4 regions of the Caballeronia jiangsuensis genome follow, and region 1 is predicted to be linked to each of the others. Evidence: predicted binding sites of a transcription regulator. Region 1 holds the regulator's gene; each other region holds the start of a gene.
What was found. The regulator LexA, encoded in region 1, represses DNA repair genes until DNA is damaged. The targets are predictions, from matches to a motif close to ACTGTATNNNNATACAGT.
Positions count from the first base shown of each region.

Region 1 (2,197 bases):
ACGCGGTAGCGACAGAGCGGGTAGTGCGGGACATGCGACGACGAAGCCTCTTTGCAAAACGTGAATCCGGGATTGACCACGCCGGCGCGCGATAAATCCCGTGAATTCACGTTCCGCCCCGATTCAGGCGAGGATGCCGCCGGCGAGCCCCGCGTCTTCCTCCGCGATGCAACGGTCGATCATGCGCGACACTTCGTCGATCTTGCCCACCAGAATCACGCGCGATTGCCCGCGATAGACGCGCACCGGCGCGCGCTGTTCCGGCTCCGCGTGCACCGTGCTGCTCAGCGACACGCGCGCGAAAGCCGGCTGCCGGGAGGGCAGCGCGGGCATGTCGTCGAAGAGGTCGGGGGCGGTTTCGGCGTGCGGCGTGCCGCATGCGATCAGCGTGCGCAGATGGCGCAGGCGGCCAAACTGACGGAAGGGCAGCAGACGGGCAAAACGTTCCATGATGACTCTCCAGACGATAGGACGCACCGCGGCGCACCGCGCACGGCGGCCGTCATGCTTGTTGTGTTTGAGCCGCCTCGACTGAGCGTTAAAGCGGTTGGTGAGGCTATCTTGCGATGTCAATGGGACATTTCTTGTCCCATTCTTATCTCTTTCTGAACATGAGCGAACTATTTGCCCGCGCTTTTCGCTCCCCGCCCTTGCCGGGCGGAGACTTCAGAACTCGCCAGAACGAATCAGGCCAACCGCGATGCCTTCCAGCGCGAAATCGCCGCTGCCGGAGCGCACGAAAATGTTCTCGTAGTCCGGATTCTCGGCGATCAGCTCGACCCCGTCCGGACGACGCTTCCAGCGTTTGACCGTGACGTCGTCGCCCAGACGCGCGACGACGATCTGTCCGTCCTTCGCCTCGGTGCGCTTCTGCACGGCGAGCAGATCGCCGTCGAGAATGCCGGCGTCGCGCATCGACAGGCCGCGCACTTTCAGCAGATAGTCCGGCTTGCTGGAGAAGAGCGCGGGATCGCATGCGTAATGCTGCGAGATGTGTTCCTGCGCGAGGATCGGGCTACCTGCCGCGACGCGTCCGACGAGCGGCAGCGACAGTTGCATGATGCTCTGATGCGGCAGCGTGAACTGATGCGGCAGTTCCTCCGAGCGATCGATGCGCGAGGCGTCGCCGAGCAGCCGGATGCCGCGCGACGAGCCCGCCGCCAGTTCGATCACGCCCTTGCGCGCCAGCGCCCGCAAGTGCTCCTCGGCCGAATTCGCCGAGCTGAAACCGAGTTCCGCCGCGATCTCGGCGCGCGTCGGCGGAAAGCCCGTGCGGTCGATCGCGCGCTGGATCAGTTCGAAGACCTGCTGCTGCCGCGCGGTAAGTTTTGATGTCTTTGTCACAGGCTCTGGCCCCTGGGTGCACTGTATGGATGGACAGTTGACTGTATTTTTATACAGTATTTCGCGCTTTTCAAGCTTTACTTTAAGTTCGTCCGCCCGCCGCAGCCGAGGACGCGTTTCGCCGCCGCCGTCGCTTCTTCCACCCAGGAATATGCTTCTTAGCAGTTTTACGTATAAAAAAGTGAATAACGATTATTTCTAATCATATAGACGCCTCGATAGACTGATTCCGTCAATTCGATAAGACGGAGAACGGGGAATGCAAAGCATCAAACTGGGATTGGGCAAGGGCGCGCGGCGCGTGCTCGCGGCGGCAGCGCTGACGGCGGCGGGCGTCGGGCTGGCTGCGTCGGCGTTTGCGCAGACGTCGTTTCTGAACGTCTCCTACGACCCGACCCGCGAGCTGTATCAGGACTTCAATCAGGCGTTCGCGAAGAAGTGGAAGGCCGACACGGGCGAAACGGTCACTTTCAAGCAGTCGCACGGCGGCTCGGGCGGACAGGCGCGCGCGGTGCTCGACGGTCTGCAGGCCGATGTCGTCACGCTCGCGCTCGCCTACGACATCGATGCGCTCGCGTCCAAGGGACTCGTCAACGCGGACTGGCAGAAGCGTCTGCCGGACAACGCGTCGCCGTACACCTCGACGATCGTGTTCCTCGTGCGCAAGGGCAATCCGAAGCACATCAAGGACTGGGACGATCTGGCCAAGCCCGGCGTGTCGATCGTCACGCCGAATCCGAAGACTTCGGGCGGCGCGCGCTGGAACTATCTCGCGGCGTGGGCGTATGCGCAGCACAAGCCGGGCGGCAACGACCAGACCGCCAAGGACTTCGTGACGAAGCTCTACAAGAAC
Region 1 is NZ_JAQQDB010000034.1:45,246-47,442, reverse strand. Features, by position in the region: gene PQR08_RS28690 (DUF2939 domain-containing protein) at 1-34, opposite strand, end outside; gene PQR08_RS28685 (hypothetical protein) at 124-450, opposite strand; gene lexA (transcriptional repressor LexA) at 667-1,344, opposite strand; gene PQR08_RS28675 (sulfate ABC transporter substrate-binding protein) at 1,604-2,197, shown strand, end outside.

Region 2 (2,197 bases), on a different contig from region 1:
GGAAACTGACGCTGGACGATCTATCGCGGGCGGCAGGTGTATCGAAGTCGATGCTTTCGGAAATCGAACGCGACAAGGCGAATCCGACGATCGCGGTCGCGTGGCGATTGACCAACGCGCTTGGCATCAGCCTGGATCAATTGTTCGCGCAACAGAGGCCCGTTGAAGCGATCCGGGTCGCGGGGCCGCATGAAATACCGACGTTGAGCGGCGATAACGGTGGCTATCAACTGCGGGTGTGGGGACCGATAGAACTCGCCGGCAAGTTCGAATGGTACGAACTCACGCTGCAATCGGGCGCTGCGCTCACATCGAATGCGCACGAACCGGGAACGCGCGAGCATCTCACGGTGCTGAACGGATCGATCGAAGTGGATGCATCGGGGGCGACGCGGCGACTCAAGGCGGGAGAAACGGCACGTTACGCAGCGGACGAAACGCACGCGATCCGCAATGTAGGACGCGCCGACGCCAAGGCGCTGCTGGTGGTGATTCACGGATGACACGGGGCCACCAAGGCGACTTTATGCGCACAAAGTCTCGCCGCCCGAAATGAAAAGCGGGACGCACGTCGAGTGCGTCCCGCTTTAAGCAACGCCGCCGTCGCGGCGCTCAACGCCTGGCTTACGGCTTCTTCACTGCGTCCTTCAGATCTTCCCGCGCATCGCCCACGCCCTTCTGGACCTTGCCCGCAGCCTGTTGCAGATCGCCCTTGGCTTCCTGAGCCTTGTCGCCGGTCACTTTCCCGACGCCCTCGTTGATCTTGCCCTTCACCTGCTTGCCGACGCCTTCGACTTGATCCTTATTCATGTCAGTTCTCCCGTGGTTTGCAGCGCTGTTGGCCGCGCAGTGCCGTCGAACGTACGCAGTAGTGCCTGCGCGTTCCGCTCAGGGGATTTCCTAAGCATGGTTCTACGATGCGCTTCGTTGGCCGGCACGCATAGCAGTGGATGTCTGAAACGCACGTAGGCGGAATCGCACATACACCCGGGTCGAGTAGCGCGACGCTAGTTTCATTGCAACAAGTACTGTATGTTTATACAGTACAATAAGACCAGTTGGCGAAGGGGGTGAATCATGGAGTCGAATGGCGAGAATCTCAGCAGGAGGCAGTTTGCCCGCGCTGTGCGTGATCTGGAGCAGATCACGCGGCAGATAGCGGGGCGTTACATCGACAAAGGCGTGCCGCTGACCTGGCGGCTGTTGCATGCAATCGAGGCCGAGGCTGTGGCGGACCTCGGATTTGCCGGGCGGCACGAAGCCGCATTGCGCGAACTGTTCGCGCGTCCCGACGACTTCCATTTTCCCGAAACCGACGACGTAGTCGACGTCGCATCGTCCGATGCCTTGCCCGCCGTTTTCGGCTTCGCCGTGGACGCCTACGAGCGCGCGGCCCGACAGCGACAACCGCAGGCCGTCATCGCCGCGCACTGACGCGCACCCGCCCGGCACGCGGCGAGAACCGCGTGCCTTGGTTCATCTCTTCCGGCATCGAATAGCTTCAGGGCGCAAAGTCCGCCGACATATCCGCATCGGAACGCGCTTCGAGCCTGCCATCCCGACACGCGGCGCGAAACACCTCGTAATCCTTCTCCACCTGATCCGCGTACGCGCGGCCGTACCGCACGAGCACGTCCGCCATACGGTCGCCGTTGCCGAGATAGCCCGAAATGTCCAACGCGCGTCCGCCCGATTTCGCGTGCGCGCGGGCAAGCGCCCAGCCGCACAGTGCGGCGTATTCGCGAAAGGCATCGTCGCTGAAGGTGTCGAGTTCGGGGGATATCTTCATGTCGCGCAACTGACGGATGTACAGCGTACGTCCGAGAGGCCCCGTCGCCCAGCCGAGAAACGGATCCGTGGCCGCCTGCATCAGTCGTTGCCCGTGCACGACGCGCTGACCGTCGTGGCCGGAATCGTCGGCGTCTCTCGCACGGTTCGCGTATCTCGCGACTACCGATGTCGATGCTTCCTTCATCTGCAGGAAAAGCGGTTTGTCGTGGTGATCGGTGAGCAATAAAACGAGGCAACGCGTGCCGACACTGCCCACGCCCACCACCTTGAACGCGACGTCCTGCAACGTGAATTGCGATAGCAGCCTCGCGCGCTCCGGGGTCAGCGTGGCCACATACTTCAGAATGAGCGCCCCGAAAATCTCCTGTGGGCTGCCTTTCAGCGTCATCCAGCCATCGTTTTTGTC
Region 2 is NZ_JAQQDB010000004.1:135,909-138,105, forward strand. Features, by position in the region: gene PQR08_RS05855 (helix-turn-helix domain-containing protein) at 1-503, shown strand, start outside; gene PQR08_RS05860 (CsbD family protein) at 625-810, opposite strand; gene PQR08_RS05865 (DUF2471 family protein) at 1,078-1,434, shown strand; gene PQR08_RS05870 (DUF2252 domain-containing protein) at 1,502-2,197, opposite strand, start outside.
Region 2: a site for LexA is predicted at 1,028-1,045, ahead of PQR08_RS05865 (DUF2471 family protein). Genes of this name have one in related genera too.

Region 3 (2,197 bases), on a different contig from region 1:
TCATCTTTCCAAGCGACAAAAGTCGCGCGGCTCGCTCGTTTCACCGCTTTCAGCGCGCCGCCGACGCCAACTACAGAGAGGACTAGCTTATGACTCGCGCACGAATCCTTTTGATCGGCTCCGCCATCGCCACGCTCGCCGCTTCGGGCGCTTACGCTCAGACCGCGACACAGCCCGAGCCGGTGCAACCGCAGCCGATGCAGGCCCAGCAGCCGATGACGCCGCCGCAGCAGAACGTCGTCGCGCCGGCGCCGACCGATCCGCTCGTCCAGCGCCGCAACGCGAACGCGCAGGCCAACGCCGAGTATCGCGCGTCGAAGAAGGCGTCGAAGGCCGAGCTGAAGGCGCAGAACCAGCAGGCCAAGGCGCAATACAAGGAAGAGGTGCAGAACGCGAAGATCAACCGCAAGGCGGACAAGGACGCCGCCAAGGCGGAACTGAACGCGACGGAGCCGGGCACGCCGAAGGACGCGGGCCTGCAGCACTGAGCGTGACGCGTCGCGAGGCCGCGCGTCGCGGCGCTCGCGGCATCTAAAAGAAGGGAGGACATCATGAATCGAAAAACCAATGCGCTGCTGGCGGCGCTGATCGCCGGGACGCTTGCGAGCGTGAGTGCGGCATCGTTCGCGCAGACGACATCCGACGCCCCGACCGCCGCCGATCAGAAGGCCGCGAAGGAACAGTCGAAGGCCGACAAGAAGTCGGCCGTCGCGCAAGCCAAGGCCGACAAGAAGAAAACGGAGGCGCAGTCAGACGCCAACGAAGCCGCCGCCGACGCGAAGCTGAAGAACGCGAAGAAAGCGGAGTAGTACGCGCTTTCGTAGCGACGCGAGCCCGGTTCATCGCGAACCGGGCTCGTTTCATTTGGGGCCAAAAGCGTAGTCGAGCCAAAGACTTGCGCGCGCGGGTTGTATGGATATACAGTGTGCGTCACTCTTTTGCCGCCGCCTTCCTTCACGTGCTCACGCTTCCCGACACCGCCGACGCCGCTTCCGATTCCACCGCGAAACAGGTCGCCGACTATCTCGCGAAGCTCAACGAGGCGCAGCGTGAGGCCGTCGAGTTCGGCGTCGATGAACCGGGTCGCACGGGCGGGCCGTTGCTCGTGATCGCGGGCGCGGGCTCGGGCAAGACCAACACGCTGGCGCATCGCGTCGCGCATCTGCTGGTGAAGGGCGCCGATCCGCATCGCATTCTGCTGCTCACGTTTTCGCGGCGCGCGGCGCTCGAAATGACGCGACGCGTCTCGCGCATCGCGATGAACGCGCTCGGCAAGAAGAGCGCGATCGCGCAGGGGCTGACGTGGTCGGGCACGTTTCACAGCGTCGGCGCGCGGCTGTTGCGCGATTACGCCAATCTCGTCGGGCTCGCGCCATCGTTCACGATCAACGATCGCGAAGATTCCGCCGATCTCATGAATCTGGTGCGGCACGAGCTCGGGTTGTCGTCGAAGGAGAAGCGCTTTCCCGCGAAGTCGACCTGTTTCGCGATCTACTCGCGCGTCGTGAACACGGGCGCGTCGCTTGGTAACGTGCTCGATCAGTCGTATCCGTGGTGCCGCGAGTGGGAAGCCGACCTTAAGCGTCTGTTCGCCGCCTACGTCGCCGCGAAACAGGCGCAAAGCGTGCTCGATTACGACGACCTGCTGCTCTACTGGTCGCATCTCGCGGCGGAGCCTTCAGTGGCGGCGGATCTCGCTAGTCGGTTCGACCACGTGCTCGTCGACGAATATCAGGACACCAACCGCCTGCAGGCGTCCATCCTGCTCGCGATGAAGCCCGACGGGCGCGGCCTCACGGTCGTCGGCGACGACGCGCAGTCCATCTATTCGTTTCGCGGCGCGACCGTGCGCAATATCCTCGATTTTCCCGGCCATTTCGATCCGCCCGCCGCGACCGTCACGCTCGATCGCAACTATCGCTCAACGCTGCCGATTCTCGAGGCATCGAATGCGGTGATCGGGCTCGCGTCGGAGCGCTACACGAAGAATCTGTGGACCGACAAGGCATCGGCGCAGAAGCCGCGCGTCGTCTCCGTCGCCGATGAAGCCGATCAGGCGCGCTATGTCGTCGAAAAGGTGCTCGAAGCGCGCGAGGCGGGCATGAAGTTGAAGGCGCAAGCGGTGCTGTTCCGCGCCGCGCATCACAGCGCGACGCTCGAAATCGAACTCACGCGGCGCAACATTCCTTTCGTGAAA
Region 3 is NZ_JAQQDB010000012.1:87,483-89,679, forward strand. Features, by position in the region: gene PQR08_RS14760 (hypothetical protein) at 90-488, shown strand; gene PQR08_RS14765 (hypothetical protein) at 552-809, shown strand; gene PQR08_RS14770 (ATP-dependent helicase) at 959-2,197, shown strand, end outside.
Region 3: a site for LexA is predicted at 908-925, ahead of PQR08_RS14770 (ATP-dependent helicase). Genes of this name have one in related genera too.

Region 4 (2,197 bases), on a different contig from region 1:
CTTTGATTTGTCGCTCTTCATCTGTTTGCGGGTCGCGAAAACTGTCGTCGACCGCCTTCGGAATCTTTGCTCTGCTGCCCTCGGCTCGTTCGAAGTAGAGTCGCGCAAATTCTTCGATGTCCATGTGCGCGCCGAAGGTCTTCACGTACTTGCGATAGTCCGCTTGAATTTGGGCCGAATAACACATGCGTGGTCTTCCTTGGTTGATTAGCTGGCTGGCCAGCTCAGAGCGATTCCTTGCACAGCTTCATCATCTTCTGGACCACCGTGCTTGCTCGATTGAGCGTCATCTCGCGGGTGAACAGTGCCGGCACGTCGCACTGCCGAACCGCGATGCCGGCGTCCTGCAACTCGCGCTTTGCAATCTTCAGCGCAAGCTGCCCGAGGAGCACTCGGTCGAGCCAGTCCATCGCCGCGGCGTTTCGCGCGAGCCAAATGCGACAGCTCTCGACAAGATGGTCGATTCGCCACTCATACGTCAGCGTGTGTGACGCAGCGACTGTTGCGACCAAAAAGCATAGAAGGTCGGCGCGCGCGCCTGGAAGGTCATCAATATCGAGTTTTTCCATTGTTTCGTTCGAGGCTTTGGTTCATCTGAATACAGTTGCAGACGACGCGGCGAGATTCAACCGTATCGCGCCTGCCCCGTCGTCTGCGCTGCTGCATCGCACACCTGTTCCGACGCATGAGCCGTCGCAACTCTTGCAGTAGTGTCGGTCGCGCACGCTGCCGTCGACTGCCCAGCGATTGAAATCGTCAACAGGTTTCATGCCGACCGTTCGGCCAGCCTGCTGCGCGAAAAAGGTCGGCTCTCCGGCCTTGCCACGTGCGACGGCCTCGTCAATGGTCGCATCACCGAAGGCGTCACGCAGCTTCGACACGAAATCCGCAATTTCCGGCATCGGGTGCTTTCGCACAAGCATATCCAAACGCGTCTGCTCTGACGACCAAAAAGGGGCAATTCACTGCTTCGGATTTTGAGTTACGATACTGTATAAATATACAGTGCTTTCGCGAAATGGCTGCCTTGCCCCAACACATCGAGTCGATTCATCCGAGCCTCTGGCGCGGGTCTCAGCTCGCCCGTGCGTACGGCAAGACGGTCGATACGGGGTATGCGGCTTTAAGCGCCGAGCTGCCTGGCGGCGGCTGGCCACTTGGAGCGTTGGTGGAGTTGCTCGTCCAGCAGCCAGGGATAGGCGAGATGCGGTTGTTGAGGCCAGCGCTCTCCGAATTGAGCGCACGACCAGTGGTGCTTTTGCAGGCACCGCACGTTCCTAACGCGTTGGCGTTCTCGTTTCTCGGGCTGCCAATGAACAGGTTGATGAGACTGCGAGCGCCGAAGACTGCGGACGCGCTCTGGTGCGCCGAGCGCGTGCTTCAGGCCAAAACCTGCGGCGCCCTCGTGTTCTGGCAGCAGCACATCCGGGCTGAGGCACTGAGACGGCTTCACCTTGCGGCGCAGGCAACGGAAACCTTGCTGGTGCTAATCCGACCACTGGCCAGCGCCCAAGACGCATCGCCGGCGACGCTCCGGCTGGGAGTCAGACCGGCTGACGGCGGCCTCGTCGTCGATGTTGTAAAGCGACGAGGCCCGACACGAACCGAAACATTGTCCGTCGCCCTGCAACCGTCACCGATTCTGCTCAGCCCTTATGGCCGTGTTCGTCGCCATCTTCCTGCCCCGGCTTTCGCTGGAAGTGTTCCGTCCGCGGTGGTCACCGCCGACTGAGCACGGGTGCGTCGTGCTGGAGCGCGACAAGGTGATTGTGATGGACTCAGCAGCGCGAGAAGCTGGGGTGCTCCCAGGAATGAAGCGAGGCGGAGTGACCACGCTCTCGCCTGACGCGGCGGTCTACGACAGAAGTGTAGAACGCGAGCGGGAGATGCAGCGCGAAGTCGCTTTCGGCTTATTGCGCTTCTCGCCGCAGGTTGCCGTTTGCGACGAAGAAACTATCGTAGTCGACGTGACGGCGAGCCTGCGTCTGTTTGGCGGCATCCGCAGTATCTGTTCGCAGCTGCGAAACGTCGTCAAGTCGATAGGCGTGACGGCTCGCATGAGCGTTGCACCAACAGGACAAGGTGCATGGCTGCTTGCAAAGCGTGGCCGATGCCGCGTGCTCAAGATGCGCACGCTCGAACGAAATCTCGATGCGCTTCCTTTCATGGTCGTGCAAGAGGTCCGCGCGTTTGCGGA
Region 4 is NZ_JAQQDB010000001.1:190,171-192,367, reverse strand. Features, by position in the region: gene PQR08_RS00855 (SOS response-associated peptidase family protein) at 1-187, opposite strand, end outside; gene PQR08_RS00850 (hypothetical protein) at 225-569, opposite strand; gene PQR08_RS00845 (hypothetical protein) at 591-902, opposite strand; gene imuA (translesion DNA synthesis-associated protein ImuA) at 1,019-1,732, shown strand; gene PQR08_RS00835 (Y-family DNA polymerase) at 1,656-2,197, shown strand, end outside.
Region 4: a site for LexA is predicted at 990-1,007, ahead of imuA (translesion DNA synthesis-associated protein ImuA). Genes of this name have one in related genera too.